Linked DNA regions of Lentimicrobium sp. L6. The protein of the gene in region 2 interacts with the protein of the main gene of each other region in a pairwise test. Links are inferred from orthologs where the notes say so. Each region holds a gene or a part of one and is shown on either strand. Other genes may lie near its edges.

Evidence for each region.
Region 1: the proteins of priA (region 2) and HNS38_RS11955 interact in binary tests that used the Escherichia coli proteins (3 or more experiments, as listed by UniProt). The link is inferred for Lentimicrobium sp. L6 from one-to-one orthologs.

Annotation. Positions count from the first base shown.
Region 1 is NZ_JABKCA010000044.1:4,022-20,134, reverse strand. The notes cover bases 8,390-11,367. They hold HNS38_RS11955 (single-stranded DNA-binding protein), read left to right. Parts: upstream 8,390-9,647; coding sequence 9,648-10,088; downstream 10,089-11,367. Other genes in these bases: rlmF (23S rRNA (adenine(1618)-N(6))-methyltransferase RlmF), read left to right, coding at 11,008-11,367; HNS38_RS11950 (cold-shock protein), read left to right, coding at 10,432-10,884; HNS38_RS11960 (ABC transporter permease), read left to right, coding at 8,390-9,517. Also shown: rnpA (ribonuclease P protein component), read right to left, coding at 47-433; HNS38_RS11995 (uroporphyrinogen-III synthase), read right to left, coding at 450-1,193; HNS38_RS11990 (DUF4271 domain-containing protein), read right to left, coding at 1,227-2,000; HNS38_RS11985 (DUF3078 domain-containing protein), read right to left, coding at 2,118-3,020; HNS38_RS11980 (beta-ketoacyl-ACP synthase III), read left to right, coding at 3,307-4,320; HNS38_RS11975 (TolC family protein), read left to right, coding at 4,676-6,148; HNS38_RS11970 (HlyD family secretion protein), read left to right, coding at 6,201-7,178; HNS38_RS11965 (ABC transporter permease), read left to right, coding at 7,185-8,360; more of HNS38_RS11960, read left to right, coding at 8,357-8,389; more of rlmF, read left to right, coding at 11,368-11,970; HNS38_RS11940 (BlaI/MecI/CopY family transcriptional regulator), read left to right, coding at 12,180-12,572; HNS38_RS11935 (TonB family protein), read left to right, coding at 12,706-13,836; HNS38_RS11930 (HAMP domain-containing sensor histidine kinase), read right to left, coding at 14,041-14,886; HNS38_RS11925 (DMT family transporter), read right to left, coding at 14,971-15,861; HNS38_RS11920 (mechanosensitive ion channel family protein), read right to left, coding at 15,851-16,113. UniProt on the Escherichia coli protein: Plays an important role in DNA replication, recombination and repair. Binds to ssDNA and to an array of partner proteins to recruit them to their sites of action during DNA metabolism. Acts as a sliding platform that migrates on DNA via reptation.
Region 2 is NZ_JABKCA010000053.1:22,219-37,466, reverse strand. Bases 8,478-11,586 are described here. They hold priA (primosomal protein N'), read right to left. Parts: upstream 11,221-11,586; coding sequence 8,734-11,220; downstream 8,478-8,733. Other genes in these bases: HNS38_RS13655 (GH3 auxin-responsive promoter family protein), read left to right, coding at 11,371-11,586. In the rest of the region: HNS38_RS13690 (rhomboid family intramembrane serine protease), read left to right, coding at 1-475; pheT (phenylalanine--tRNA ligase subunit beta), read left to right, coding at 946-3,405; HNS38_RS13680 (hypothetical protein), read right to left, coding at 3,459-4,700; HNS38_RS13675 (hypothetical protein), read right to left, coding at 4,720-5,475; HNS38_RS13670 (VC_2705 family sodium/solute symporter), read right to left, coding at 5,478-7,142; HNS38_RS13665 (hypothetical protein), read right to left, coding at 7,184-7,987; more of HNS38_RS13655, read left to right, coding at 11,587-12,888; HNS38_RS13650 (hypothetical protein), read left to right, coding at 12,881-13,744; HNS38_RS13645 (deoxynucleoside kinase), read left to right, coding at 13,762-14,376; kdsB (3-deoxy-manno-octulosonate cytidylyltransferase), read left to right, coding at 14,380-15,117; HNS38_RS13635 (SPOR domain-containing protein), read left to right, coding at 15,166-15,248.

The DNA.
Region 1 (16,113 bases), on a different replicon or contig from region 2:
GTCATGGAAATATTTGTTAAGCAAAACTTACTTAAAAACAATTGATCTAGATTTTTTGCATCTTTTCAGTGAGGGAAGCAATCGCTATTTTAATTCTATCCTCCATCTGCTGATATTTTATATTTGGTTTTCCAACAAATATAAAGACTAACGCTAATTTCCTATCTTCCTTCAATAGAATTTCATGCAGTGGATGTTTATTTTTTCGATAGGTTTCCCTAAATAATCGCTTAATATGGTTTCTACCCACCGCAGTTTTTATTCGCTTTTTACTCACACTTATCATATACTGAGCAGGATGATTTTCATCTAAATCAACGACTTTATAAAGTATTTTAAATGGATAAGTGAACTCAGATTTACCTGACTCAAACAAAAGCCTGATCAGCTTCTTGCTTTTCAGGCTTTCAGTTATAGGCAATGTATTTTTCATGAAAACAAGTTTTCACTTATGAATTCTTTTGAATATACTCTTCAAGGGCCATTGTCATAGATGGTGCTGTTTTTGTAGGTGCTTTAATATCCAGTCTTAGGCCAGCATCTAGTACTGCTTGAGCAGTTGTTGGTCCAAAGCATGCAATGATAGTTTTTCCTTGCTCATAATTAGGGAAATTCTTATGCAACGAATTTACTCCTGTAGGGCTAAAGAAAACCAACATATCATAGCTATTGATATCTAGATCAGTTAAATCACTAGCTAATGTTTGATAAATTACAGCTTTACTAAATTTGAGCTTGTGTTCATCCATTATGCTAGGTAAATCTTGCTTATAGTCATCTGAGCAAGGCAATAGGAAGTTCTCGGATTTATGTTTTTGAATAATTTCAAAAACACCAGCAAAGTTTCCTCTCCCATAAAAAATCTTTCTCTTTCTATAGGTTACATATTTTTGAAGATAATAAGCAATTGCCTCAGAAACACAAAAGTATTTCATGGTATCTGGAATCTCCAATCGCATATCTTTTGCCATTCTAAAATAATGATCAATGGCATTTCTACTAGTAAAAATGACCGCAGTATGCTCTAAAAGATGAACTTTGTCTTTTCTAAAGTCTACAGCATTCACTCCTTCAATCGTAATGAATTTTCTAAAATCAATATTCACCTTGTGCTTTTTGGCCAAAAGGTAATAAGGCGATTTTTCGACATCAGCCGGCTTGGGCTGAGATATGAGTACATTTTTTATTTTCAAGGCGATTAATTTTTGTGTTAAACCTATATCTTCTTACTGATTATTTATAAGCCATTTACACGCCCACAGAATCGGTAAAATTTCGAGGCTGCAAAGGTATAAAAATATATATGATTTAGAAAATTGGCTTTGATTATATCCAATGATCACCCCCCTTAATAACCTAAAAAGCCAAAACAGAAGCAATATAGCAAGTGAGAACCAAAGAAAGAAAACCATTTGACTATAAACAAAAATCACGATAAATGGAAGCTGAAAAAGACCTGAAATACCAAGCATATATAGATGATCAGAAAAATAGGACTGGAAAGTCTTTCTGCTATTAAAGAGCAATGAGATTATTTTTTCTAAAAAAACTTTTAAAATAAATAAAACACTGATTATAAAGGCAAATACCAGAAATAAATAGTCTAAATCGAGCTGTAAATAATTAGGATTTATAAAGAAATAGACATAATAGGCATAAACAATTGATGAAATGGGTGTCAATATATAGCCTGTATTTTGGGTTAGTTTTTCAAAACTGACTTGATCGAGACTTTCTATCTTAAAAAGGCCTTTAAAGGCTTCAGAAAAATTAAAATTAAACAAAAATCGAACAACAATTAAATAAATCACAATCCCAAGAAAAGTTAAGCTGAGCCAATCAGTACTATAGGAACCTTCAACAGCTTTATTGAGATTTTGAGGAGTGATTTGTCCTTCAAAAGTATCAAAAACACTGATACTCTCTTGCGAAACACTATCAAGTGAATAAGCTAGAGAATCTTCAATAGACATAGTTAATATAGCAATGGAATCCTTCAATTATTATTTTTTTGCAAAATTATCAATTCTTCAATTAATGTGACTTAAGAGTGTAAATAAAAAAACGACTTTGGAAATGGTGTTCCAAAATCGTTTTTATCAGTACTTGAAATAAAATTAGAACTTAATCCCTAGTCCTAAACCAAACATTTCTTTAAACTGTGTTCTAGGCCCAAGTGGATTTCCACTTTTATCGTTAATCACAATGTTATCATCATAGATTAAGCCAGTAGTTAATTTCGCAGATAACCAAGAGTTCACAGCCATATCGATAATGACGTCCCATCTTACGATAATATTTTCTGGCTTATATAAATAATCACTAAATAGTTCAAGTGTAGTTTCAAGATTAACATTTTTAGCAATATCCTTTTTAAATGCAGCTTTAAGATTAAATCCAAACTGTGTCTTCATCATTTCACCATCTTTAATTTTCATCCCAGCCGTATCATATTCTGCTGCAGTAACACCATAAGCCCCTTCATCCGCTAAGCGCTGGTCGTTAACAACTACAAACTGAACTGTTGCAGGGCTCATAAAAACAGTAAAGTACTCCACTGGCTTATAGGTAAAACCAGGACCAAATCCTATATAACCAGGAGCCATAAACTTAGAAACATATACCGAGTCATTATCTCCATCGAAACCTTCAGCAAACTGAGTTTTGATAAAAGCATTAAAACTGGCATCCCAATTTTTACAAATTTTATACCCATATAATGAGCTCAAATCAATTTTATCTTCAGTCTTTTTATAATCGTCTTGTAAATATTGAAGACCATAACCCATGATAAATTTGTTTTTCCAAGAGCTCCTACCATCATCATAAGTAACATCATAATTAAAAAGAGTAACTCCAGAAACAGAGTTATCACCCCCGGCAGCCCAATTTGTGAAATTCACTTGATTAAAATTAACAGAAAAGTCACCACCGCGTGTCCATTTACTTGTAGTATCATTTTGAGCAAAAAGAGACAAGCTCAAAATTGATAAAATAATAATTGAATAAAATTTTCTCATTTCGATTTTCATTTGAAAGATTTATGGTTATGCCTCCTAACAAGGAAGCGAAAGGAAATGGAGTTTAAATAAAATTGATGCATATTCACAAATCCAAATAACCAGTTTTTTGATATAATTTTGTTTTTCGTGGCAAAAATAAACATTTTGAGTTCCTAAGCTTTGTTTTGTGCAATTTTCCTTACCATTTTGGAAAAAACAATCAAAATATTCGAAAAAACTAATAAATAATTTTGTCAGTTAAAATAAAAATAGCAATTTGGCGCCCTGAAAAAAACCAGGCAATATGTCAAAGATAAATGCTGCAATTACCGGAATATCAACGTATGTTCCAGAATACATTTTAACCAATGACGAGTTATCTACCATTGTTGACACCAATAATGAGTGGATTATGTCCCGAACAGGGATTAAGAAGAGACATATTTTAAAAGGTGAAGGAAAAGGAACTTCAGATTTAGGAGCACCTGCTGTACTTCAACTTTTAGAAAAAACAAACACTAAAGCAGAAGATATTGATCTTCTTATCTGCACTACTGTGACCCCCGATATGCAATTCCCTTCTACCGCAAATATTATTTGTGATAAAGTTGGACTAAAGAATGCTTTTAGTTTTGATTTAAATGCGGCTTGTAGTGGTTTCATTTTTGGTCTACAAACTGCTCGTAGCTACATTTTGAGTGGTTTATATAAAAAAGTAGTAGTAGTTGGTGCTGATAAAATGTCCTCGATAGTAGATTATACCGATCGCACAACCTGTGTTTTATTTGGTGATGGTGCTGGAGCAGTACTGATTGAACCAACCACTGAGGATTTTGGAATTATAGATGCCGATCTCCATTCTGATGGTGCCGGAAGAATTCACTTACATCAAAAAGCAGGAGGCTCTGTTAAGCCTGCTAGTCACGAAACCGTTGATGCTCGTGAACATTTTATCTACCAAGAAGGTCAGGCGGTGTTTAAGTCTGCTGTTTCTAACATGGCCGATGTTTCTGTTAATATCATGGAGAAACATAATATTAAACCTGAAGATTTAGCTTGGCTGGTTCCTCATCAAGCCAATTTAAGAATAATTGATGCTACTGCTCGTCGTATGGGTATCAGTCCAAAACAAGTAATGGTGAATATTCAAGACTATGGTAACACTACTGATGCTACTATCCCTCTTTGTTTACACCAATGGGAAAGCCAACTGAAAAAAGGTGACAATATCATCCTTTCAGCATTCGGTGGTGGTTTTACTTGGGGAGCTATTTACATGAAGTGGGCCTATGATGGTGCTGCTGTTGCTGATAAATAAAGAAACTTTTTTTGTTTTCATGGTAAGTCGCTCTTTTGGGCGGCTTTTTTTATGCCTGAAAAATCCTAAACTTAAAAATCAAAAGAATCAACTCAATTAATCCGCTTGATTTTGTACTCTTTTTTATATTAATCATTCAAGCCAGACCCAAAAATGATTTTTTTCTCCTATAATACTATTATTAAACCAGAAAAGTCTTATATTTACAATAATAAATATTTTTTTACACCACCATACAACACTCATTACATGTGTTTTATATGACTATAAAATTATTTTTTTGTTCTATTTCACATTTTTAGTACAAATAGTTTATAAAAATACTATTTTTGCGCCCACAAATAAAGTATACTATATGTTTCAATACGGAAAAACAAAACCAAATATACCTTGGCCACATCTAATTATCTTGATGGTAATAATGAGCTTTCCCACCTCAGTAAAATCTCAAAACATTAGCCTTACGGATGCCATAGCTTATGGCATACAACATAACGAAGAGATTTTGCGTCAGAAGGAAGTCGTATTTCAAAAACAATATGAACACGCTGCCATGAAGGGAAATTTCCTTCCAAAGATTACCGCAGCTGGAGGCTATACCTACCTTAGCGAAAACATGCAAATCAATATGGAACAAGTGAAAGGCTCCTTAGATGATGTATTATCAAAATATGGAGTGGCTGTAGCAAACGAAATAATTCCTATTGAAACCTCTCCAGAATTTCAACAAGGATTATATAATTCTATCAATAGCAGTTTAAGCAAATTACCTGCCTACAATATTGAGATTGACAATCAACATATGCCTACTGCCAATATTGTAGCCACACAGCCTATTTTTATGGGCGGAAAAATTATTGCTGGAACCAAATTTGCCAAGGCAGAATCTAATGAAGCCAGTTATGAGCTAATTAAGGTGAGTAATGAAGTCACACAAACCATTATCAAAAGATATTTAGCTGTTGTTTTATTACAAGATGTTGTGGAAACACGTGCAAATGTTCTAGAAGGAATGAAAGAACATCGTAACGAAGCTGAAAAAGCCATTGAAATTGGTGTGGTTCCGCCTCATGTTTTATTAAGAGCTGATGTGGCCGTTGCCGATGCCAAAAGAAAAATGAAGGACGATGAGAACAATCTTCAATTGGCATTATTAGCCCTCAAATCGGAAATGGGTATGAAGGAAGATACAGTATTAGTCATCAGTGACAAAATGAAGTATCACATGAATGCTATCGCCTTGGATTCCTCCTTACAAGACGCTTATGAGGCCCAACCCATCTTTGGTATCTTAGAACAAAAGAGAATCATGGTTCGCCAGAACTATAATGTAAAACGCTCCGAAATACTACCAAAGGTTGTTGCTTGGGGAGAATATGGTTTCTTTAGAGAAGAGCTCCCTATTATTCAACCACCAGTGATGCTAGGTATTCAAGTAAAGATGAACCTGTTTAACGGCTTAAAGAATATTAATGAAATGAAAGCCGCCAAACATTTAGAGATGGAGGTAGATTATGCTGAGGATTATGCCAGAAACCAAATCAAACTTTGGGTGAATAAATCTTATATCAACATATTAAATAGTCAAAGCAAATACCAAGAAATGCAAGCGGTAATCGCCATGGCAGAGGAAAATTTAAGAGTCAACGAAAAGCGATTCACTGAAGGCCTAACAGCTAGCCTTGATGTTTTAGATGCTCGTTTGCTACTTGAAGGCGAATTGGTAGAGGAACTCGTTAGCTTGTACGACTATTATAACGCATTGGCAGATTTTTACACTGCCACTGCACAACCAGAGAAAATATTAGAAATCTTTAATCAGAATTAAATTTTATTCGCTCCTCTGAGTCAATAAATCTTAAAATAAAATACCTTTAGAAATGAAGATAAGAACAAATTATTTAGCCTTAAGCATTCCAGTAATTATTGCTGCTGTTGCCATTTTCTTCCTATTTAAATATAGCAAACAGCAAGAAGCTGACTTCCTCCTAGGAATAGCAGAAACCAAAGTGATTCATGTGGCATCTGAAATCCCAGGACGTATAGATAGTATTTTAGTAAAAAATGGCGATTTAGTAAAAAAAGGTCAGGTATTGGCAATTTACGAATCCTCTATTTTAAACGCCAAACTAGGACAAGCTCAAGGTGTATTAGATGCTGCTGATGGATTGGTAGACAAAGCCAAAACGGGTGCTAGAATTCAAGAAAAAGAAGCCGCCAAAAGCCAGTACGATATGGCCAAAAGCCAATTCGACTTTGCGCAAAAAACTTATAAAAGATTTCAATTATTATATGCGGATAGCATTATCTCTAGCCAAGAAATGGATGAGATGGAATTCAAATATCAGGCCGCGAGAGACCAAATGAAAATGGCAAAATCGGTTTTTGATATGGCAGAAGAAGGAGCCAGAAAAGAAGATATAGCAATGGCCATGGGCAAATACCAACAGGCCAATTCGGTTTATGCAGAAGCCCAAGCTTATCATAAGGAATTAAAAATAATAGCTCCCCTCGATGGTGAAATCAGTAATCAAATTGCTGAGGAGGGTGAGGTAGTTGCAGCTGGTTATCCTGTTTTCAGCATCATGATTCCAGAAAAAACATATGTCATTCTTCAATTAAAAGAAGACCTAATGCCCGAATTTAAAAAAGGAACGAAGATGAGCGGATATATCCCTGGTGTAGATGCCACTGCTGAGTTCCAGGTTTCGTATATGGCACCAATGGCTGCGTTTGCCAATTGGGTTCCTTCCCGCGAAAAAGGGGAATTCGAAATGAAGACTTTTGAAGTGCATCTACATCCAACAAAACCTATTGACGGTTTCAGACCTGGTATGACTGTAAAATTTGACAGATAGATTCATATGCGAGGATTCCTATCGATCATTTGGAGAGAGCTCCAATATTTATATACCAGTAGAAGTGGATTCTTACTTCTAATTGCGGTTCCTATCGTGGTATATTTCCTTTTGAATAGCCTTTATGGCAAAGGAAATATCAATGATTTGCCTATTGCTGTATACGATCAAGATCATTCTGAACTCAGCAGAACCTTAACAAGATTCTTAGAAGCTTCACCTTATTTGTCAGTCGCTCAACAGCTCACTTCTGAGGAGGACATGCAAGAGGCCTTTCAATCGGGGAAAGTACAAGGTATTGTATATATTCCTCACGACCTGGAAAGAGAAGTTCTGAGATCGAGAAGTCAGAAAGTTGTTGTCTATACCAACTCTAGTAATATCGTTTTCGGAAACTTAATCTATAAAGCCAGTTCGGAAATAGTATTAACAACCTCCGCTGGAATCCTTATTCAAAAGATGCAGGCACAAGGACTCACCGAAAAACAAAGCATGGAACTCTTTCAGCCCATGCGATTAAGTTTTAAACCTCTTTATAACCCCAGCTATAATTACTTGTTCTACCTAGGCCCTGGCTTAATGACCGTATTGATGCAGATGTTTATCATGTTTGTGGCCGTGAGAGCTTTTAATAGAGAGTTTAATACGGGCGGAATTACAGAAATGATTAACATAACCAAAGGCTCTGTATTTAAAATGCTATTGGGGAAATATATGGCTCAATTGATTGCCTTCTCCATCTTTGCTTTGATGATTTTTGGTATCTTTTTCCCCTTGTTCAATATCCCATTGAATGGTGAGATTTGGTCTATGATACTACTGTTATTTGTGTTTATTAGCGCCTCCATTTTCCTTGGTTTTGCGGTTTCTACCATCTTCCTCGACGAAATGTTGTCCATGGATGTGGTATTATTTTACAATTCTCCTGCTTTTGTTTTTAGTGGCTTTACTTTCCCTTTACTTGGAATGCCTTGGTATAGTAAATTCTATGCAGGAATCATTCCATACACACACTTCCTATATGGTTTCTTCAAAATAGAACTCATGCAGACTCCTCTAAAATATGCTGTAAATGAAATTATAGTGCTCATCATATTTGCCATAATTGGATTACTGGTGAGCTTCCCTGTTTTAAGCATACAATTGAAGAATTATACAAAAAGACAGGAGGCGAACATATGAAAGGGATACTAAGAGTAGCCAATTACGAAATTAAACAATTATTTAGCGATCATAGTTTGATTCTAACCTTTCTTTTGGCACCAATATTATATGCTTTTTTCTTAGGAAGTATATATATCAACAAAGATATTGAGGAGGTTCCTATTGCCGTTTTCGACTTAGATAATTCATCAAGTAGCAGAGAATTAATTAGAGCTTTGGACGCCACTCAACAAATACAAATAAGTGAGTATTTGACAAGTTTCGAACAAGGAGTCGACGAGATTAATAAGTTAAATGTTCAAGGCTTCATATATTTCCCTGCCGATTTTGAGGCACAACTGCTCAGTATGAAAGGCACTGACTTAGCTGTCTACCTAAATACCACACAGTTTTTGCCCAGCAATAATCCCAATAAGGATTTGCAGAAAGTATTGATTACAGCAGGAGCAGGTATCAGATTAAAATACTATATGGCACATGGAGTAAATCCTGAAAACGCCATGGAAATAGTGATGCCATTGGAACCCGATGTGAGAGGAATAGCCAATCCATTAAATACCTATGGTGGGTTCTTATTGCCCGGATTATTTATCCTTATCCTTCATCAAACCCTCCTCTTTGGAATTGGTGAAAGTTTTACAAAAGACAGGCAGAAAAAAGCTTTGCCAGAAATATTAAGTTTGGTTAATGGTCGAATTTACAAATATTTCATTGGGAAACTGGGTTTTTATATGCTTTTATATTTTGCCTATTTCCTTCTTTTCCTAACAACCATATTCCCTATTTTCGAACTTAATGTTCATGGCTCTTGGGACAGCATGCTTATCATAGCTTTTGCCATGTCGCTTGCAGTATTGATGTTTGGGGTCTTTATCAGTAGTTTCTTCAGAACCCAAGTGGGCTATTTAGAAGTAATCGCCTTTTCTTCCTATCCTATCTTCCTCTTAAGTGGATTTAGCTGGCCATTTCAGGCTATGCCAGTCTGGGTGCAATATTTGGCACAATTCTCCCCCATGACACCTTTCGTACAAGCTTTCACTAGGGTTTTGGAATTGGGAGCCGATTGGGAACATGTGGCATTAAATGTGATTCATTTAATTCTTCTGTTTATTCTTTATGGTTTTGCAGCACTCTTTCGTTGGTCTCGTATCGCCAATAACCAATTGAGAGCATAGACAATACATCTAATCATCTAATTAGCATTTGCCTAATAATTTTTCAACAATCTCTAATTTGCTGATGTGGCATTTCTATTTTTAGTAATTTGGCTGGTTCAATAACGATTAATAATTAAACATCTATAAAATGGCTGGTATAAATAAGGTAATATTGGTAGGAAACTTGGGAAAAGACCCAGAAGTAATGACTTACGAGAATGGAGTAAAAAGAGCTGCATTTAGCTTAGCCACTACAGAAAGTTATAAAGACAAAAGCGACAATTGGGTAGAGCAGACCGAATGGCATAATATTGTTTTATGGCGTTGGTTGGCCGAGAAAAATTTGGTAAAAGGAGATAAAATATACCTTGAAGGCAAAATAAAAACTCGCTCTTGGGACGATGAAAATGGTAATAAAAGATATACCACAGAAATTCAAGGCGAAAAGGTTTTAAAAATCTCATCTGCTGGGGGCGGAGGATACCAACAACAGGATGCGGCATCTCCACAAGCATCGGAGCCAGCACTACCAACTCAAAATGCAGCAACTACCCCAAGTTCTGAAGAGGAGGATGATTTACCATTCTAAATTCCAAAATGAGTTAATAATAATATAGACCCCACGGAGCTTAGATTATTGAACCTGCCGAAATGGTCGGAATACTATAGTAAAAAAGCACATCCCTTTAGGTTTCTGCTTTTTTATACTCGAAAAATTAAAGGCTTTTTTAAACTGAAATTAGAATGATTCACAATAAAGATGATAATCCCTTACAGTCTAGTTCAATACTAAAAGCGCAGAAGATGAAATAATTGATTTACAACTTATTATAAACACATTAAAAAAAAGACTACCTTTGCAAACGAAAATTTCCTAATTCCTTAAGAGGAAAAAGGATCATTTAAAAATTTAAAACAATTAAGAAGCAAGAATGGCTAAATCACAAGAAACCTATAATAAAAAAGAAAAGGAAAAACTCCGCGCTAAGAAAAAGAAGGCTAAACAGCAAAAGAAAGAAGAAAGAAAAAATAACGCTGAGGCCGGAGGAGGCTTTGAAAGCATGTTAGCTTACGTGGATGAGAATGGCCAAATTGTTGACACTCCACCAGATCCAACCAAGAAAACAAAAATTGCCCTCGAAAGCATCGAAATAGGTGTTCCAAAGAGAGACAGAGATGAAGTTATTGGAAAAAGAAGAGGAAAGGTAGAATTCTTTAACGATACTAAAGGATTTGGTTTTATTAAGGAACAAGATACTCAAGAGAAATTCTTCGTTCATATTAATAGCGTAACAGGTAAGATTAAAGAAAACGATATCGTTTTATTCGACGTGGAACGTGGAATGAAAGGAATGAATGCCGTTCGTGTAGAAATAGCAAAATAAATTGGCTCCATAATTAGAGCTTATTTTACAATATATAGTCCAAACTTTGAATTTCATGGTTTGGACTTTTTTTATCAAGCTTTGTATTATTAAGTTTGTACTCCAAATAAATAGAAGGAAAACATGCCAGCAAAAAGAAAACATCCCCAGGTTAAATCTCAACTTCACACTCGAAATAAACATAAAGAACGTTATGACTTCGAGATATTGGTGGAAAGTTGTCCGGAACTAAAACCCTATGTAAGGGCTAATGATTTTGGAGATTTGTCTATTGATTTTGCAAATCCATTGGCTGTTAAAATGCTAAATACTGCTTTGCTAAAGCATTTCTATAAGGTAGATTTCTGGGATATTCCTGAAGAGTATTTATGCCCTCCCATTCCTGGTCGTGCTGACTATCTTTTGTATGCTGCCGACTTATTAGCAGAAAAGAATTATGGAAAGATACCCAAAGGCACAAAAATAAAATGCCTGGATATTGGAACTGGTGCCAACCTCATTTATCCGGTGATTGGTCATCAGGAATATGGTTGGAGTTTTGTAGGTTCTGAGATTGATGCTAAATCCATTAAATCGGCAGAGAAAATCATCGAGAACAACCCTCCTCTAAAAGGAAATATAGAAGTGAGGCTACAAAAGTATAATCAGAATATTTTCAGAGGAGTCATTAAAAAAGACGAACGCTACGATATGGTCGTTTGCAATCCTCCATTTCATTCCTCAGCCATAGAAGCACAAGAGGCAAGCCAGAGAAAGGTGAGTAACTTGAGTAAAGGCAAAAAGATAGAAGCTCCGCTCAACTTCGGAGGCCAAAGTCATGAGCTCTGGTGCAAAGGTGGTGAAGAGTTTTTCCTAAAAAACATGGTGATAGAAAGTAGAGATTTCGCCCAATCTTGCTTTTGGTTTACTAGCCTTATCTCCAGAGAGAGTAGAGTAAAAAATGCCATTGCAACACTTAAAAAATTCCGTCCGAAACAAATTAAGGTCATTCCCATGGGTCAAGGAAATAAAGTAAGTCGTTTTGTGGCTTGGACTTTCCTTACTGATGAGGAGCAAAAAGAATGGGCTAAAGAACGTTGGAAATAAGCATCTAGCTTCTTTAAACAAAACTTCTAACAAGAGGTGTTATCGCTCGGAGCGATAACAGCTCTTTGTCGCAAAAAGCATATTAACTAAACAATTAGTTGTGAAACTAAATAATTAGTTATATATTTGTCGCACCAGAAATAGGAAGATCTATTCTGGTATTATTTTTGTATTTATCAACTAAGAAATTAGTTCACAAATAATAGCATATGGAAAGCAAAAGATTAACAAAGGCAGAAGAGGAAATCATGCAAATACTTTGGGATTTGGAGGAAGCTTTTGTCAATGAAATTATAGAGAAATTCCCTGAACCTAAACCGGCTTATAATACCGTTTCTACCATTGTTCGCATTTTGGTGAAAAAGAAATTTGTGGCCCATAAAGCCTTTGGAAAATCGCATCAATACTATCCTCTTATGAGTAAGAAAGAATATGCCGATAAGTATTTCAGCAATTTTGTGCAGAATTATTTTAGCAACTCCTACCAGTCTTTGGTTTCCTTTTTAACCCGGCAAGAGAAGCTCGATCTTAAAGATATGGAAGCCATTAGAGCCATGATGGACGCAGAAATAAACAAACAAAAAGGAGGTGATGATGAATAGCTTTCTACTTTATGCACTAGAATCCGGTCTGAGCTTGTTCTTGCTTTTCGGATTTTATTTCCTCGTGCTTCGCAAATACTCGAACTTCTTGTTCAACCGAATTTTCTTATTGGTCTCCTTAGCCAGCTCTTTTATGATTCCTCTATTAGATTTTGGCTTTATGAATGAGGTCATCCTTTACCAAGTTCAGTTAGAACCCATAGTGATTGGTAGCCCAACTTTAAACAGCACAAGCACAAATACCTTTTCCATTCTCCCCATTCTACTTTTGGCCTATGCCATCATATCAGGAGTCTTCCTAGTCAAGTTTATATGGGAGATTCTTTCAGTCTTTAATGTAAAAAGACAATCCTCACCCCTATTTTCTGAGCTTGTAGGAGAAAAAATATTCCTCAATAACAAGCATAATTTCAGTTTCTTCAATTGGATATTCATCAGAGAAGAGGACCAACATAATTCCTCAATTATCGCCCACGAGAAATCTCACACTCAGATGCTGCATAGCTTTGACATCTTTATGATCAAAGCCTTTCAAATTGCTTTTTGGTTTAATCCCATCCTATTCTTAATGGAAAGAGAGCTGCGTTTACAACATGAATATGCAGTGGATGAAAAAGTATTAAGCCAATCAAAAAACATCTCCAATTATCAGCAATTATTGCTCAATCAAGTATTCCAAGTGGAATTTAATTTACTCAGCAATCATTTCAATCAAACATTTCTAAAAAATAGATTTATCATGATGACAAAAAAAGAAAACAAAAAGTGGAGCCGTTTATTTTTAATGGCATTTTTAAGTATGGCATTCATTTCTCCAGCCTTTGTGAGTTGCACCATGGACTCAGCCAAGGAAGAAATTAATGAACCACAAGAAGTAACTCAAGAACCTATAAAACCAGAAGTTCCAGAAGAAGTAAAAACCGAAGAAGCAGAAACAGACACTAAAGAAGAAACTTTCTTAGTTGTGGAAACCATGCCCATGTTTCCTGGTGGAGAGAAGGCCATGTATACTTATATCGGGCAAAATGTAACATACCCTGAGAAAGCCAAAAAAGAAGGTATTGAAGGCCGAGTATTTGTAACCTTTGTGGTGGAAAAAGATGGAAGCATTACAGAAGTAGAATTAATGAGAGGAGTTTCTGATGAATTAGATCAAGAAGCCTTAAGAGTCATTAAGTCAATGCCCAAATGGAAGCCTGGAGAACAAAGAGGAAAAACGGTAAGGGTTCAGTATAGAATGCCTATTAAATTTACTCTTAATTAATGTCTGTCTATAAAATCCACTAATTTCGTTAGGCTTGCACTGAAAACAAGCATTTACAAAAGTAAACTTATGGTTATTCAGCTCATCGCAAGTCTCATTATCAAACTTTCTAGAGCAGACTCTTGAGTCTATTGACAGGCTTTAATTAGATTACAAAGAAAACCATGAATTAAAAAAGCCTGCGATTGCAGGCTTTTTTAATATCTAAGTATTCATATTACAAACCTTTACTGGGATTTTCACCACAAATTGGCTTCCCTTGCCTTCCAAAGTATTGAATTCTATTTCTCCATTTAATAAGTCCACCATAGCCTTAGTAAGGGTCAACTTCAAACCAGTTCCATCGAAGCTAGCTTGTTCTCCGCTAAGCTCGATATGCTTTTTAATACTTCTACTGATGGTTTCTGGCAACTCTGTAAAATCACTAGAAATCTTTAAAACCAATTGGCTTCCTTCAGAAACTTCAGCTTCTAAGGTGATGTTTTTATTGTCAATAAACTTAATCAAATTAGAAAGCAGATTATCGAGTATTCTACGCAATTGATATGGATCCGTATAAACACACGCATCTTGCGCTAGGTTAGCACTAGTCTTTTTCCTCAATACAATATTCTTACTTTGTGCCAATTCTTGAAAATTGGAAATAAAAGACAATAAGAAAACATTAATTTCAAACTTCTCCATCCTCACATTCACCTGTAAGTTTTCAATTTTTGTTAAATCCGTTAAATCATTTAAAAGTTCTACCAGCTGTTCCGTATTTTTTTCAATTAATGAAATAAACTCATCTTTCTCTTCTAAGGTAAAATAGCTATCTTTCAACAAACCTGTAAAGCCTAATATTGAATTCATAGGGGTTCTAATTTCGAAGCTCATCTTTTCCATCAAGCCCAATTCGTTAGCTGCTTTAATATCTGTTCGTTCCGATAACAAAGCTAAATCACCAACTAAACCCTCCATTTTAGATTGAAATTCTTTATCCGATAGTTGAGTTCTCTGCTTTAATAATTCCGCAGCAGAATGACTTAGTTTATTGACTGAAGTATTCATTATTTTTATTTTTCAGTGATTATTTTACAAACCTTATACCATATTCATATCTAATATACAAAAAATATTGGAGCGATTAAAAACTTAGCCTGCCTTTTTTGATAATCGACTGGCCAAAATCGCTGATAGTAGAATTAAAAAGCCACCAAATAATAATTTACCATTCAAACTTTCACCTAATAATAAAACAGCAAATAAAATGCCCCAAACTGGCTCCATATTGGAGATTAAGGAAGCGGTTCTAGCTTCTACTTTCTTCAATCCATTAATATATAACAGGTGAGCTAAAGCAGTAAACACCAATCCTAATAAAAGCAATTGCGACCACGCCATTATATTTATATCTTCAGGAAAAAGAAATAATAAAGGAAACAGACAAACCATGGCAAATAAATCTTGAAAGAAGGTCAACTCAATGGAAGAATTCTCTTTTCCAAAAGTCTTATATAATAATAGATAGCGATTTAAAATGGTGATAAAAGAAAAACTCAATCCGCTCATGATGCCCCAAAAAACGCCTTTTGTATATTCAGATTCCCAATTCCATTCTGGTAAAATCAAATAAATACCAATAGAACTGAGGAGGGCTAAGATAAACCAAGAATACTTCCAAGGTTTTTTGAAAATGAGAGGTTCAAGTAAAGAAGTAAAAATAGGAAAACTCGAGAAGCTAATGAGTCCAATGGTAACAGTACTCATTTGAATAGATGCAAAGAAACTCCACCAATGAAAGGCCAATAAAGCACCCAAAGGGAAATAATAAATATAAGACTTAAATGGAATTCGAAATGGATTTTCGCGTTTCACCAGAAACCACATTCCAAATGCCAATGAAGCAAAAAGCACCCTCCCCCACACTATAGTTATGGCATTTAAACCGATCCATTTCCCAAACAAACCTGCAAATCCAAAAAGGAATACAGAAATATGTACCTGATAAATAGAGGTAATTTTAGAAGCTTTTTTAGCCTTCATCCCGTTTCATCTTTGGCTCTCCAGAACCATCCTCCGTTTCTAGAAGTTTTTTATCCTGCTCCTGCTCCTCCTTCACATGTAAATCGAGCTGTGGGAAAGGTATCTCAACATTGTTTTTAGCAAAAGCATCGGCTATTAAAACCGAAATATCACTTCTGGCCTGTAAGCCATTATCAAACAAAGTCCAAAATAGCAAACGGAAATTCAAAGAACTATCACCAAACTCATTGAATAATACACGTGGTTCTGGCT
Region 2 (15,248 bases):
ATCCGCTTCCGTTCTAGGGGTTTTTATTGCAGCCGCTACTTTCGCACCTAACCTTCCCCTAAATGTCATTTTTCTGGGAGATGTAAAACTGAAATATATTGCGATTGTTTTTATAGCCTTAGATCTATTGAATATCAGAAATGGAAATGCTGGTGGACATATCGCACATCTTGGTGGTGCATTTTATGGTTATCTTTTTAGTAGTCAACTTAAAAAGAATGTGGATATCAGTAAAAGCTTTAATCAATTACTGCTAAAACTAAAATCCTATTTCTATAGCGAGAAGAAAAAAAGCAGTTTTAAAAACGTACATAAAAACCCTAAAAGACCAAGTACGGACGAGGACTATCTAAAGAAAAAAAATGCCCATCAAGCCGAAATCGATCAAATTTTGGACAAAATAAAGAAGTCAGGTTATGAGAGCTTGTCAACTCATGAAAAACAGAAACTCTTTGATGCCAGTAATAGATCTTAAAATAAATAGGCATGCATAAGGTCATTTTTGTTAGAATCCTCCGAATCTCAAGTCATTTTCCTGTAAATATTCGCTTTCCAGTTATTGGACATTTTATTGTCAAAAACACCCCATTTTAGTTTGAATAATTTAGGTACGGACCATGAGATCGGCCTACATTTGTATTGAGATAGTAATTAATTACTTTTGGGCTTTCAAACAATTAAAAAATTAAAATTTAGAACAAAAACCGACGGACTACATAACTAATAGTTCGTTCCCTTTAACAACAACACACAACACACACAATTCAAAAGAACCTGAAACTACCTTTTCAGGTTCTTTTTTTATGTACAGTTTTTCAATTAGAGCATCAGGCGAATAATTAAATCCGCTATCCAATTTATTTTCAAAAGGCCTCCATTTCCATAGATTAACCAAGCCTATTTTTTCATACTTTTGCAATCTTAAATTTTTAAAGGAAGAATATTATGAAATTGTCTCATAAATGGTTGAAAGAGTATGTAGAGTTTGACAAGACTCCAGAAGAAATGGATAGAATTCTAACCGATTGTGGCCTAGAAGTAGAAGGCATTGAAAAAGTGCAATCTATTAAAGGCGGACTGGAAGGAATTGTGATTGGAGAAGTGATGACTTGTGAACAACATCCTAATGCCGACAAACTGAGCAAAACAACTGTAGATGTTGGTGGAGAAAGACACCTCGATATTGTTTGTGGCGCTCCAAACGTAGCAGCTGGCCAAAAAGTGTTAGTGGCCACTGTAGGTACTACTCTTTATGATGGCGATGATTCCTTTAAAATCAAAAAATCGAAAATCCGTGGTGAAGCTAGTGAAGGTATGATTTGTGCTGAAGATGAGCTTGGCCTAGGAAAATCGCACGATGGAATTATGGTTCTAGAAGCTGACGCCCAAGTTGGACAAGAAGCAAAAGCCTTTTTTAATATTGAGGATGATTTCGTTTATGAAATTGGTTTGACTCCTAACCGCTCCGATGCCACTTCTCATATTGGCTCCGCTCGCGATGTAGTTGCCGTTCTAAACCATATAAATCAGAACAAAGGAGCCAGCTTAAAAATGCCTTCTGTGGACGATTTCAAAGTAGACAATACTGATTTAGATATAGAAATAGAAGTAGAAGACGAAGCGGCTTGTCCTCGTTATTCAGGAGTAACATTAAGCAATCTTAAAGTTGGAGAATCTCCAGAATGGTTGAAGAACTATTTAGAAGCCATCGATATTCGCTCTATCAACAATTTGGTTGACATTACCAATTTTGTGATGCTGGAAACTGGTCAACCTCTTCATGCTTTCGATGCTAAAGCGGTGACTGGAAACAAAGTGATTGTAAAGAAAATGGCCAAGGATTCTACTTTCGTCACACTTGATGATGTAGAAAGAAAACTCAGTGGCGAAGATTTAATGATTTGCAATGCAGAAGAAGGCATGTGTATTGGTGGTGTATTTGGTGGTAGTAAATCGGGAGTTACTGATGAAACCACTAGTATATTCTTAGAATCAGCTTGCTTCGATCCTAAAACCATTCGATTAACTTCTAAGTTCCATACTTTGAAAACCGATGCCAGCTTCCGTTTTGAAAGAGGTACCGACCCTAACATCACTGTTTACGCCTTAAAACGCGCGGCTTTATTAATGAAAGAAATCGCTGGAGGTGTCATCAGTTCAGAAATTAAAGATTTCTATCCAAACCCAGTTGCCCCTGTTGAAATTGATGTGAAATATACAAATGTGGATCGTCTAATTGGAAAATCTATCGACAGATCTCAAATCAAGAGCATTTTAGAAGATTTAGATATACTTGTAGTCAACGAGACCGAAGAAGGTATACGCGTTGCTGTTCCTACTGTTAAAGTGGAAGTCACTCGTGAGGCTGACATTATAGAAGAAATTTTAAGAGTCTATGGAATGAATCACATTCATTTTACTGACCAAGTTCATTCCGCTTTAGCCTTTTCTAAAAAACCTAATCCAGAGAAATACCAGAATATGATTTCTGATTATCTTTCTGCCAATGGTTATGCCGAAGGAATGAACAACTCATTAACCAAATCCTCTTATTATATCAAGGACGAAAACTACGATGAAAAGACATTAGTTCGTATGTTGAATCCTCTAAGTAGCGATTTAGATGTACTTCGTCAGAGTTTATTATTTGGTTCCTTAGAAAACTTGGTTTATAATATCAATCGTAAAGAGCCTAATGTGAAGCTTTATGAGTTTGGCAAAGCTTACCAATTCAAAAATCCAGAAGCTGATGTAGTCACCAAAAGGTACCAAGAAGAAAAACACTTGGCTATTATCCTTAGCGGACAAGAGAAATTAGAAAACTGGAATCACGACAAAAAAGAAATCGATTTCTTCTTTGTAAAATCTATGGTTCAGCGTATTCTTACTAAACTTCAATTTACAGCTAAAGAAATTACAGCCGAAAAAACTACTAATAAACAATTCAAAGAAGGATTAGTGATTAGTGTTCGTAAAAAACCTGTTGTTGAGTTCGGAGAATTGTCTTCCAAATTATTGAAATCATTCGGAATCAAGCAAAAAGCCTTCTATGCAGATTTCAATTGGGAAAATGTGATGAAACTATCTAAGCAATTCGATGTTCAGATGGAAGAGATAGTGAAGTTCCCAATGGTAAGAAGAGATTTAGCCTTAGTGGTAGACAAGTCAGTGACTTTTGGAGAAATTGAAGCCATTGCTCACAAAGCAGAAAAAAACATTCTTAAATCTGTTGGTTTATTCGATGTTTTTGAGGGCAAACCATTAGAGGAGGGTGAAAAATCTTACTCTATCAACTTCTTCTTGCAAGACAACAACAAAACACTAAACGACAAACAAATAGATAAACTCATGAACCGCCTGATCATGCTTTATGAAAAGGAATTAGGCGCTTTGATTAGAAAATAAGATAAGAGATTTAGGATCGTAAACCCCCTCTAGGGGGTTTACGATCCTAAACTTTAAAAGAAGAAATAAGAAGCAAATAATATCCTCAAATTCCCAACAGGGTTTAAATCTTGAGGTACACCATATTCATCATAAGAAGCACCATAACTTGCATTGGTATACTCTCCTTCTAGAGCAAACTTCAATTTATTGACTTGATATGAAACTCTTGGAGAAACTCTATACATACTTGCTATATTGGTTCCTAAACCATATTTGGGTCCAACGATTTTATCCTTAGCACCTAAATTTTGAGAATATCCAGCAAAAACTCCTACTTGGAACTTTTTTCCATTACTAGAAATATCAATCCAAGAAGACATGGTGTTCAAAGTAGTATAGCTCACAAAACCCTTTTCAAGGTTTGTAGAATCGCTGATAGCAATGCCTCCTATTGACAAAACATCTGGCATATTCTGCCCATAAACGCCTTGCATTTTAATGGTAATAGGCTTCAAATTCACTCTTAAGAATGCAAAAGCATTATAACCACCCACCGACTCGTCCGTCTGATATCCTAATGAGGTTTTAGTTTGTGGAGCAATTTGCTTATAACTGGCACCTAAACCAAAAAGGATGGCATCCCCAGGTTTTAAATGTACCTGCAAACTGAGTTCTGGAATATTAGAATTCCTTAGAAACTCACTACTTACTAATGTTGAAGATGGAGCAAGAGGATTTGGTCCTCTGCTGGCATAATCTCTTTGAGAATTAGCCACAAAGATAAATTTCGCTAAACCCATGGATTGACTCACTCTAATCTGAGGACTTCTTCCAAAAGGCTGAAAAGGCACACCTGTATTAAATGAAATAGTACCCGGAAAACAATCGGTCACAAACATGGGAATCCAATATTGACCTAGCAATACCTCTGTGGATGTCCATTTCATTTTAATGTAAGCATGACGTAATCTAAATAAGTTGATGTTTGGATTTAACTGTCCAAAGAAATCACCTTCTATTTTTGCTGAAATATCCGCATTTAAGGCCTTAGCACCATTAACACTCACTCCCAATCTAGATTGAATGGAAAGAAAATTAAAGCTGCTTGCACCATTCAAATCATTTCCATCGGGATCTAAATCTTCTGCAGCCGGAAATAATAAAAAATGGCCTTCTCGGGCTGATACGGTTTTGCGAGAATCCCAAAACATATCATTTTTCACAAAGCCGCCTACTTTAACTTTCACCTCACTCACCTCTTGTCCAAAAGATAGAAATGGAATTAAAAACACGAATAAGAATAATTTTCTCATACTAAATTTGATTATATCGTTATTTGTTTGGTGGGAAAATCTTGTCTAAAAGACTCCTCTCTTTCAAAGGCTCTCCCAATAAAATATTAATATTATTTTCAGCAGTAAGATTCTCAGGCCATAATTCCAATGCCAATTGATAATACTCCACTGCCTTTTCTACTTGATTTTGATGACGAAGTACAATGCCCAAATTGGTATAACTCACAGATAATCTACGAGTCATTTCTACTTGTGCAGTTTCTATTTCTTTCACTCTTTTATTCACATAATCATTGCGCAAAGATATATCCAATAATGGAAATTCCCTCTGGTAAATAGACTGAAAATGAATCAGCAATTCTTCATGATTTAGCTCTCCAAATTTCAGAAGCCAATCATCGTAAATATTAATTCCCTCTAGAATTTCACACTCTGAAAGACCAATAATAGAATCCCTTTCCACTTGGGAAACCGCTTCAAACAAAGCAATATTTAACAATACTGCAGCTCGGTTATTATGGAGTACTGCTACTTCATAAGAATTCTGATAATCATCTAATTGAGCATATATAAGATAGATAGAGTCCAGTAAATCAAAAATATCATTATACTTTTTCTCGACTGCCAGATTATTATACTCACTATATAACTCCTTAGCATGCCTTACTCGAGGATCTTCAGCATCATTAACCCGACTATAATAGAGATTGGCATACCACAGGCCAGCTATGAATATAATCACCATTACGATACTAAGAATTCCTGAAGTACGGTTAAACTTAATGATTCCCATTTTTAACTATGTACATTTTCAACTAAGAACTTTCTAATTTCCACTGGAGTTTCTTCCGTAAATTTCGAAACAATGATATTAGTTAATATGGCTAATGGTGCACCAATCCATGCAAAATACCAAGCGCCTAACCAATAGTTCATAAACTCATGGGCAGGAAGTATTAGATTAAATTTTCCGGCAACAAAATAGGTGATTGCAATAAGAGAAACCATACCCCCAACTATTAATCCCCATGTAGCGCCTTTTCTATTGGAACCACTCCACCAAATTCCCAGAAGGAATAATGGAAAGATAGTACAACCAGCTAAAGAAAAAGCAACAGCCACTAACTGGCCAATTAATGCTAATTTCATTAAAGCAATAAGTGTTACTATAATGGCCATTAATACAGTCGCCCAACGCGCCATTGCCAGTTGTCTTTTTGGAGAACAGCTTGGATTAATGACCTTCACATATAAATCGTGGGAGAATGCAGAGGCACCAGCTACTAACAATCCAGAAACCGTAGAAAATGCTGCAGAAACTCCTCCGGCAGCTAAAAGACCAACAATAAGAGGATTGATATTTCCAAGCTGAGCCGTGTATACTACAATGGCATCTTTAGATAATTTTCCAACTTCAGGGTTTGCAGAAAGAATAGTTCCCAAGGCAGAATAAACTGGGGCACTCCAATATAAAATACAGATGAAGAATAAGCCCCAAACCACTGACCAACGCGCATCACGTACTTTAGGCACTACATAAAAACGCTGAATAACGTGTGGCAAACCTGCGGTTCCTACCATTAAAGAGAAAGTAATAGCCATAAACTGGAAAAAAGTTTGTCCACTTGAAGGGTCCCAAGGCATGGCATATTCGGGACTTGGCGTAATGGCAAAGTCATGCCCGAAGGAGTTCACCATATTGACCATTTCTGGCGCAGGAATTCCGGTTACAATATCAGTAACAATAGAACCATATCCAATTTGAGGAAGCAACCAGAAATAATCATATTTGAAGGAGAGTATAAAAAGTGGTATCAAGAAAGAAATAATAATGATAATATATTGAATCTGCATATTTTTGGTGACTCCAAGCATACCTGATATTAATGTATAGCTTAAAACCACAGCTCCACCAACCATTACAGCAACAGCATAATCAATACCTAATATCCACTTAAATAATAGTCCTATTCCTCCAAATTGCCCCACACAATAAGCTATTGAAATCAGAATGGCTACAATGGCACCACTAATTCTTAATGTTTTTGAATAAAATCTATCGCCAATAAAATCGGCAGCGGTATACTTTCCATATTTTCTAATCTGACCTGCCATTAAAACAAGTAACAATACATATCCACCTGTCCAGCCTATCACATAAGCTAAACCATGATATCCGCTACCATACATTAAAGCAGCCATTCCCAAGAAAGAAGCGGCACTCATCCAGTTCGAGGCAATCGCCATTCCTGAGCCTACTTTTGAGATTTTTCGGCCTGCTGCAAAAAAATCATTGGTGTCTTTGGCACGAAAAACAATCCCCACCACCACAAACAAAATGAGGATGCTTAATAGAATTAATGCAGGACCCAATTTAAAACCGCCTTCCAAAGTGGTTGAGGCATTTGCAAATATATATCCTGGAAGCAATATGGAAATTGCCAATAAAATCTTTTTCATATCTATGCTTTTAATATTCGAATTTTGATGAAAACCCATGATTATTCTTCTGTAATGCCAAGCCTAAACATAGCTTTATCCGTAGCGATACAATAATAAAGACAAATACCTACAAATAGAATCAGTAGGAATACCCCAGTATAGAAGTAATGGAAAGGAAATCCCAAAAAAACATAATCGGTAAGAAAGGATTGATTATGTATCAGATATTTAGCCATCACCATTTCAACCATTTCAGTATTAAGAGTGGAAGAACTAGCCGCTGCAAGTTCTATAGGCAATAATTTAGCTTCCAAACTATAAGGCTCCACATTAATCAATTTTGCGCTTAAAGAACCTAAATCTGCTTTTTGATTAGGATAGTCGGATTTCCCGAATTCAGCACTCCTCAGAATTTCAATTTTATTACCAAGTAAGGCCTTTTGACTTTCCCCCGCCAATTCAAAAGTAAAATGACTCACCGCAGCATTCAAATAAACACGATCCTCTGGTTTAAGTGTTACTTTTCCCAAAACGGATAAGGCAGACTTAATGAACACTTGTTTTTCCAAATCACTAGCCTGACCACTTTTTAACTGATTCCAAACACCTTGGTATTCCACATAAGCCATTTCGGGAGTAGGTTCTTCAATTACTTTTAAAAAGATTTGAAATCCAAAAATACAAACAGCCCAAACTGTTAATAGGGTGATGGATAAATTCCGGTTAAATTTTGCCAATTTAGTTGTTGGTTGAAAGAAACTAATGTGATAGTCCTTTTCATTTAGATTCTTCATCTCATCCATTGAATAAATATTAAAATTAAACAACACATCGCTAGCCCCAATATTGGTTAGCTTTTTCACTTATTCTCAGGGTAAATATATGCAGTAATGTTATTTAATAAACAATCAACCAATGAATTAACAAAACACTCACTATCGAATATTCAATAAGTATATTCGAAAACCCAGTAAATTTAGGTATTTCAGACTCCAGAATGTTGTCGAAATGCTTATTTAGAACAGATTTAATTAATAAGAATAATGAGCATTTGCTTATTAAAATTAAGGCTCGGATAATGAGCAACTTAAGAAATCTTATTAAAAAATGGCCTAAATGGATGCGCATTCAATTTATTTTGACTTTGAAAAGAAGATAGTCAAATACGAAAAAAAGCCCCCCTGATTTCATTGATATAGGATTGAAATAAAAATAAAGGAAATATGATCAAACTACAAAAAAACCCCAACTCTAAATACTTTAGGCAATTAAATACTCTAAGTACTATTTTAGCTGTCATTCCACGCAAAGGAAACGCAAAGGTTTTCGCAAAGGTTTTCGCAAAGCTCGCTAAGGGATCAAAATCTTGAGTATAACGAAAGGATTGGAGCCCTAGATTCAGAAACAAACCAGTTAAAAACTCAAGGGCGCTATCCTTTCACTACGACAATTTCGACAAGTGATCGAAGCTCAATGACCAAAAAGCTCTCATACTTTTAATCCTCCAATCATAGGCGATTCTATCAAGAAACTCAACTTTGAACTTTGAAAAGTCGAACATCAAACTTTAAACTCTAAGTACTCTATAATCTTTAAGTACTCCTTAGAACTACATAGGATCCACATCAATCACCACACGAATGGCTTTATATTGCTTTCCGCTATTGAAGGCATCGAGAATATCATGAATGACCTTGCGAGAGGAATCAATAGGATAGCCTTTTTCTAATTTTAATAATACTTCTTTAAGATAAAGATTACGCATTCGTGCAACCATGGGGTATTCTGGACCTATGATTCTTTGTCCGAATTTTTCTCTCAGAAGGCTAGAAAAATCTTGCATGGCCTCATTGAGTACCCTATAATCTTTGTGCTTTAAAGTAAAGCGAATCAAACGATAGAATGGAGGATATTTATAATTTCTTCTTTCCAAAATCTGGCTGTCATACATTTTTTGATAACTATTCTCTATCACATAGCGAATAACAGAATGATAGGGATTAAAAGATTGGATAATGACTTTACCTTTTTTCTCTTTTCTACCTGCCCTACCGCTCACCTGCACCAACATTTGAAAACTGCGTTCGAAAGCTCTAAAGTCAGGGAAATTGATCATATTATCGGCATTTAAAACCCCCACAACACTCACATTCTCAAAATCTAATCCTTTGGTGACCATTTGTGTTCCCACTAAAATATCGATCTTCTTATCAGCGAAATCCTCAAATATTTTTTCAAAGGCATTCTTGGCTCTGGTGGTATCTAAATCCATACGCTTGATTCTAGCCTCAGGGAGAATGATTGATAAATCCTCCTCTAGTTTTTCTGTACCAAAGCCTTTCATTCTGACTTCTTTACTACCACAACTCCCACAGGTATGCATTAAATGAGAGGAATGTCCGCAAATATGACATCGCAATCGGTTCTGATTTTTATGATACACCAAGCTGATATCACAATTTGGACATTCTGGAATCCAGTTACAGACTTCACATTCTAAGCGTGGCGCAAAGCCTCTTCTATTTTGGAATAGTATTACTTGTTCATTTCTTTCCAAGGCCTCTTTTACATGCATCATTAAGAAGGAAGAGAAATGCCCATTCATGGTTTTTCTTTTGGTTTCATGCTTCACATCAGACACCAAAATCTCTGGCAATCGACCTTCACCAAATCGCTCGGTCAAACTCACCAAACCATATTTTCCTGATCGTGCATTATAATAAGTTTCTACCGACGGTGTGGCAGAACCTAAAACCACTTTGGCTTTATGCTGATTTGCCAATACTAAAGCCGCATCGCGAGCATGATAACGAGGAGCAGGATCAAATTGCTTATAACTATTATCATGTTCTTCATCCACAATAATTAAACCTAGGTTTTTAAAGGGTAAAAACACCCCCGAGCGAGCCGACAATATGATTTGATAAGAAGGCGTTCCTTCTTCTTCATTCAAAACTTTATTCCAGATTTCAACTCGCTCATGGATGTTATAGCGAGAATGATAAACACCCACTTTCTCACCGAAATACTTTCGTAATCTATTAATGATTTGAGCCGTTAAGGCAATTTCAGGAAGAAGGTATAATACTTGCTTCCCTTCTTTAATCACCTCATCCATCAATTTGATATAGATTTCGGTCTTTCCACTTCCGGTAATCCCATGCAATAGGCAAGCTGGTTGTTTTCCAAAACTGTTTTTCACCGCCTCAAAAGCTTCATTTTGCGCAAAGCTCAATTCTATACTTTCTACTTCTTTGGCTTTTGCAAAATCCACCAAACGGCTAATACTTTGCTCAAAACTAAAAAACACCCCTTTTTTCTCTAAAGAAGCATAGGCAGATGCTCCATTTTCAAGTTGAGATAAAAGTTCTTTCTTAGGTAAATCTAAATGATTCCCGCCTCGCTTTTGTGATAAGTGCAAAAAAGCCATTACCACTTCCAACTGCTTAAAGGCTCGTTTTTCTAGTTGACTAAACAATTCTCGTAAAGCCTCTTCTTCTCTATACTCCTCTACCAACTGAACTCTAGTCTCTTTCCTTACCTTATATTTATCTTCTAGCTCCTCCTCCATCAATACAATGCCCTTCTCGGTCATGGTTTTAATGAGAGGAAATACTTTTTTTAAATCGGTAAGTTCTGATGCCTGAGTAATACTTATATTATCCTGATTCTGAAGTGCTGTTAATATTAATGCTTCTTTTTCATTTAAAGAAATACTACCAATCTCAAAATCGGGATTTAAGACCAATTTCGATTCGCTACTTAGCTTAAAAGCTGTGGGAAGCGCCGCATTCATCACCTCTCCTATACCTGAGATATAATATTTAGAAATCCAAGTCCAGAATTTCAATTGGTATTGATTTACAATAGGATAAGCATCTAATACTGCCAAAATATATTTGGGTTGATAATTCTGAGGAATGTTTTCATGCACAGAAACCACTAAAGCCGCATATACTTTTCTAGTGCCAAACTGCACCAGAACTCGCATCCCTTGCGCTACCATTTCATTCATTTCGAAAGGCACACGATAGGTAAAACTTCCATCGAGTGGAAGTGGTAAAATAACCTCTACAAAAAGCGTTTTTCTATCCATAAATTGAAATACAAAATTAGAAAATAATAAGTGTATTTGGATTACAATTTAGTATTTATGAAGATAATATGATTTTAGTAAAAAATTAGACCAATTAAGGTCATTTATGAACGCCTAATTTTCGTAGATTTGAACACCTAAAATTTCAATATGGCCATCATTAATTCCGTTATAACTTGGATCATTAAAAAGCGAATTCATCAGATTGATTTGTTTATGAAATACCCTCATGATGTGCAAGAGGAATGGTTTAAGAAATTATTACAAGCAGGCAGAGAAACCGAATTTGGAAAAAAATATGACTTTGACTCCATTCGCAATTACGAGCAATATCGTCAACGAGTTCCAATACATTCTTATGCTACCTTGAAACCATATATCGACCGGCTGCGAGCTGGTGAACAAGATTTACTCTGGCCTTCTGATATTAAATGGTTTGCTAAATCATCGGGCACTACCGCCGGAAAGAGCAAATATATTCCAGTAAGTCGACACGCTTTAGAAGAGTGCCATTTCAAAGCTGGAAAAGACATGCTATCCATCTACGTTAACAATCATCCCGAGACTATGGTTTTTGATGGTCGAAGTATAGCTATGGGCGGTAGTCATAATATTTCAGATGTAAATAATGAGGAGTATTACGATGGTGATCTTTCTGCTATTTTAATTGAGAACCTCCCCTTTTGGGCTCAAATTCTCCGTACTCCCAATAGAGAAATCGCCTTGATGGACGAGTGGGAAAGTAAAATTGAAAAAATGGCATTAATCACCATGGAGGAAGATGTAACTTCACTTTCTGGTGTTCCATCATGGACTTTATTATTAGTGAAAAAGATTTTAGAAATAAGTGGTCAAAAATATATTAAAGAGATTTGGCCCAATTTGGAGGTATTTATTCACGGTGGAATTAAATTCGAACCCTACCGCAAACAGTTTGCTGAATTAGTTGGCCCGAGTGGAATCAATTATCAGGAAACTTATAATGCTTCTGAAGGTTTTTTCGGAATCCAAGACCGAACAGATAGCAATGAGATGCTTTTAATGTTAGATTATGGAATATTCTATGAATTCATTCCTATGAGTGAAATTGATAAAGAATTTCCACAAGTCATTCCACTTGGTGAAGTAGAATTAGGGGTGAATTACGCCCTCCTCATCTCCACTAATGCAGGATTATGGCGCTATAAAATTGGAGACACCATTGAATTCACTTCTACTAATCCCTATCGGTTTTTAATTACTGGCCGAACCAAATACTTTATTAATTTGGTGGGAGAAGAAATTATTCTCGACAATGCCGAACGAGCTTTAAAAGTAGCTTGCGAAAAATGCAATGTGATAGTAGATGAGTATATGGCAGGTCCTGCTGATATTAAAAACGGAGCGCAAGCCAGACACGATTGGATGTTTGAATTTATAAAAGCCCCAACGGACTTGGCTGTTTTTGGAGATGCTTTGGACAATGCGCTAAAATCCTTAAATTCAGATTACGAAGCCAAAAGATATAAAGACATGATATTACACCCCCCTCATCTCACCAGCTTAAAACCTGGCACCTTTTATGCTTGGTTAAAAAGCAAAGGCAAATTGGGTGGGCAACATAAAGTTCCTCGTTTACTCAACCAACGCCCAATTATTGACGAAGTATTAAGTATTCATTATGAATAAAATTATTAACACTGGCATTGTATTACTTTTCCTCCTCCAAAATATTGCTTTTGGACAATATTATCATTTCGAACAAGCGAAATCAGCACAATACACTGGTAACAAAATAAGCTGTGATGATAGAGGGAATCTATTGATTGCTGCCAAAGGTAACCTCACCAAACTGGACTTCTCAGGAAACTTCATCGCCAATTACCACCCCTTGTTTCCAGGGAAAATCAAATGCATTGACGCCAAAGACCCTCGCAGGATATTACTATATTATAAGACATACTCCTATATTCTTTTCCTAAATCAGGATTTGGCCAACGCAGGGTCACTCAGCTTTTACAACCTAAACAGAAATCCTCAACCCATAGATTTAAGTATAAACAATTTGGGGTTTTCTTCACTGGCATGTCTCGACGAATACAACGATGCCTATTGGGTTTATGATGCCAACACTTCCGAAATTGTATTATTGGATCAAGAAAATAGAATTGATTTCAGAGGTGATGCATTAGATGAATTAATGGATTTGGAACCCCAACCCAATTTCATGATGACGGAAGCCAACAGACTTTTTATTAACAATCCATCAACTGGGGTTTATATTTTCGATGAAAATGGTAGATTTGTAAGGAAATTAGCATTGTTTGGATTGAAAAAAATTCAGGTTTTCAAAGATATGTTGTTTTATACCAGCAACAGCTTCTTTATCACTCATAATCTAATCACTGGAGAAGAAACATATCATCCACTTCCAGTTTTAGAATTTATTGATTGGTCACTAAATATGAATACAAGTCCAGCAAGAATCAACTTTCTCACATCAAAAGGAGTATTGATATATTCCATGGAAAAGAACATAAAGTAAAACTAAAATACAAGACGATGCACTTAGCTATTGCAGGAAATATTGGTTCAGGAAAAACAACACTCACCAGATTGTTGGCCAAGCAGATGAAGTGGAAACCTTATTATGAAAGCGTTGACGACAATCCATATTTGGATAGTTTTTATGACGATATGAAACGTTGGTCTTTCAATCTTCAGGTGTACTTCTTAAATAGTAGATTCCGTCAGGTGGTTGAAATAAGAGAAAGTAACAAAACTATCATTCAAGATAGAACCATTTATGAGGATGCTTATATATTTGCTCCCAACTTACATCAAATGAATCTGATGACCACTCGTGATTTTGATAATTACATTTCATTATTCGAGTTGATGAGTTCATTTATTGAAGCACCAGATCTATTGATTTATTTAAGGGCCAGTGTATCTACTTTGGTGAGCCAAATTGCTTCTAGAGGAAGAGATTACGAGGAGTCTATTCGTATTGATTACCTCAAGAAGCTTAACGAGCGTTACGAAGAATGGATTACTAATTATACCCACGGTAAATTATTAATCATTGATGTTGATAATATCGACTTCGCTAATAATCCTGAAGATTTAGGGATGATCATCGAAAAGATTAGTGGTGAAATTCACGGTTTATTCTAGATCATGAAGATACTAGGTGTTATTCCTGCTCGCTATGCCAGTACACGATTTCCTGGAAAACCATTAGCCTTAATCTATGGCAAATCGATGATTAGGAGAGTCTACGAGCAAGCTGCAAGCTGTAAAGCCCTGAACAAAGTTATCGTTGCTACTGACGATCAAAGAATCTTCGAGCATGTTAAATCATGGGGAGGGGAGGTCATGATGACTGCAGAAAACCATCAGAGCGGAACCGACCGTTGTAATGAAGTTTTGAGTCACCAAGAAGATAATTTTGATGTAGTGGTAAATATTCAAGGTGACGAACCTTATATTGAGCCATCTCAGATAGAGAAAGTTACGGAAAGCTTTGCCAATCGCGAAACACAAATAAGTTCATTAGCTAAAAAAATTGAGGATATTGGGGAACTTTTCAACGCCAATTCCGTTAAAGTGGTCATTGGTGAGAATCAGAAAGCGCTATATTTTAGCAGAGCTGCGATTCCATTTTTAAGAGGTGTTGAAAAAGAGGAATATCTAGATTTTTACGAATTTTATAAGCACATTGGATTATACGCTTATAGGACGGAGACATTAAAAGAAATTTGCAAACTTCCACAAGCTCCTTTAGAAATTGCAGAATCACTAGAGCAACTTAGATGGCTTTCGGCAGGATATGAAATCTCTATGAACCTCACCGATATTGAAGGCCTATCTGTTGATACGCCTGAGGATTTATCAAAACTTACAAACAAGTCTTGATTTCCAATATTATAGATTGTATTTTTGTGAAATTATTAGTATAAGTGAATGATGGATTTAGCTGCACATATTGGCAATTTAGTTAGAGAGAATGAAATGGTGATTATCCCAGGTTTGGGTGCTTTTCTAAC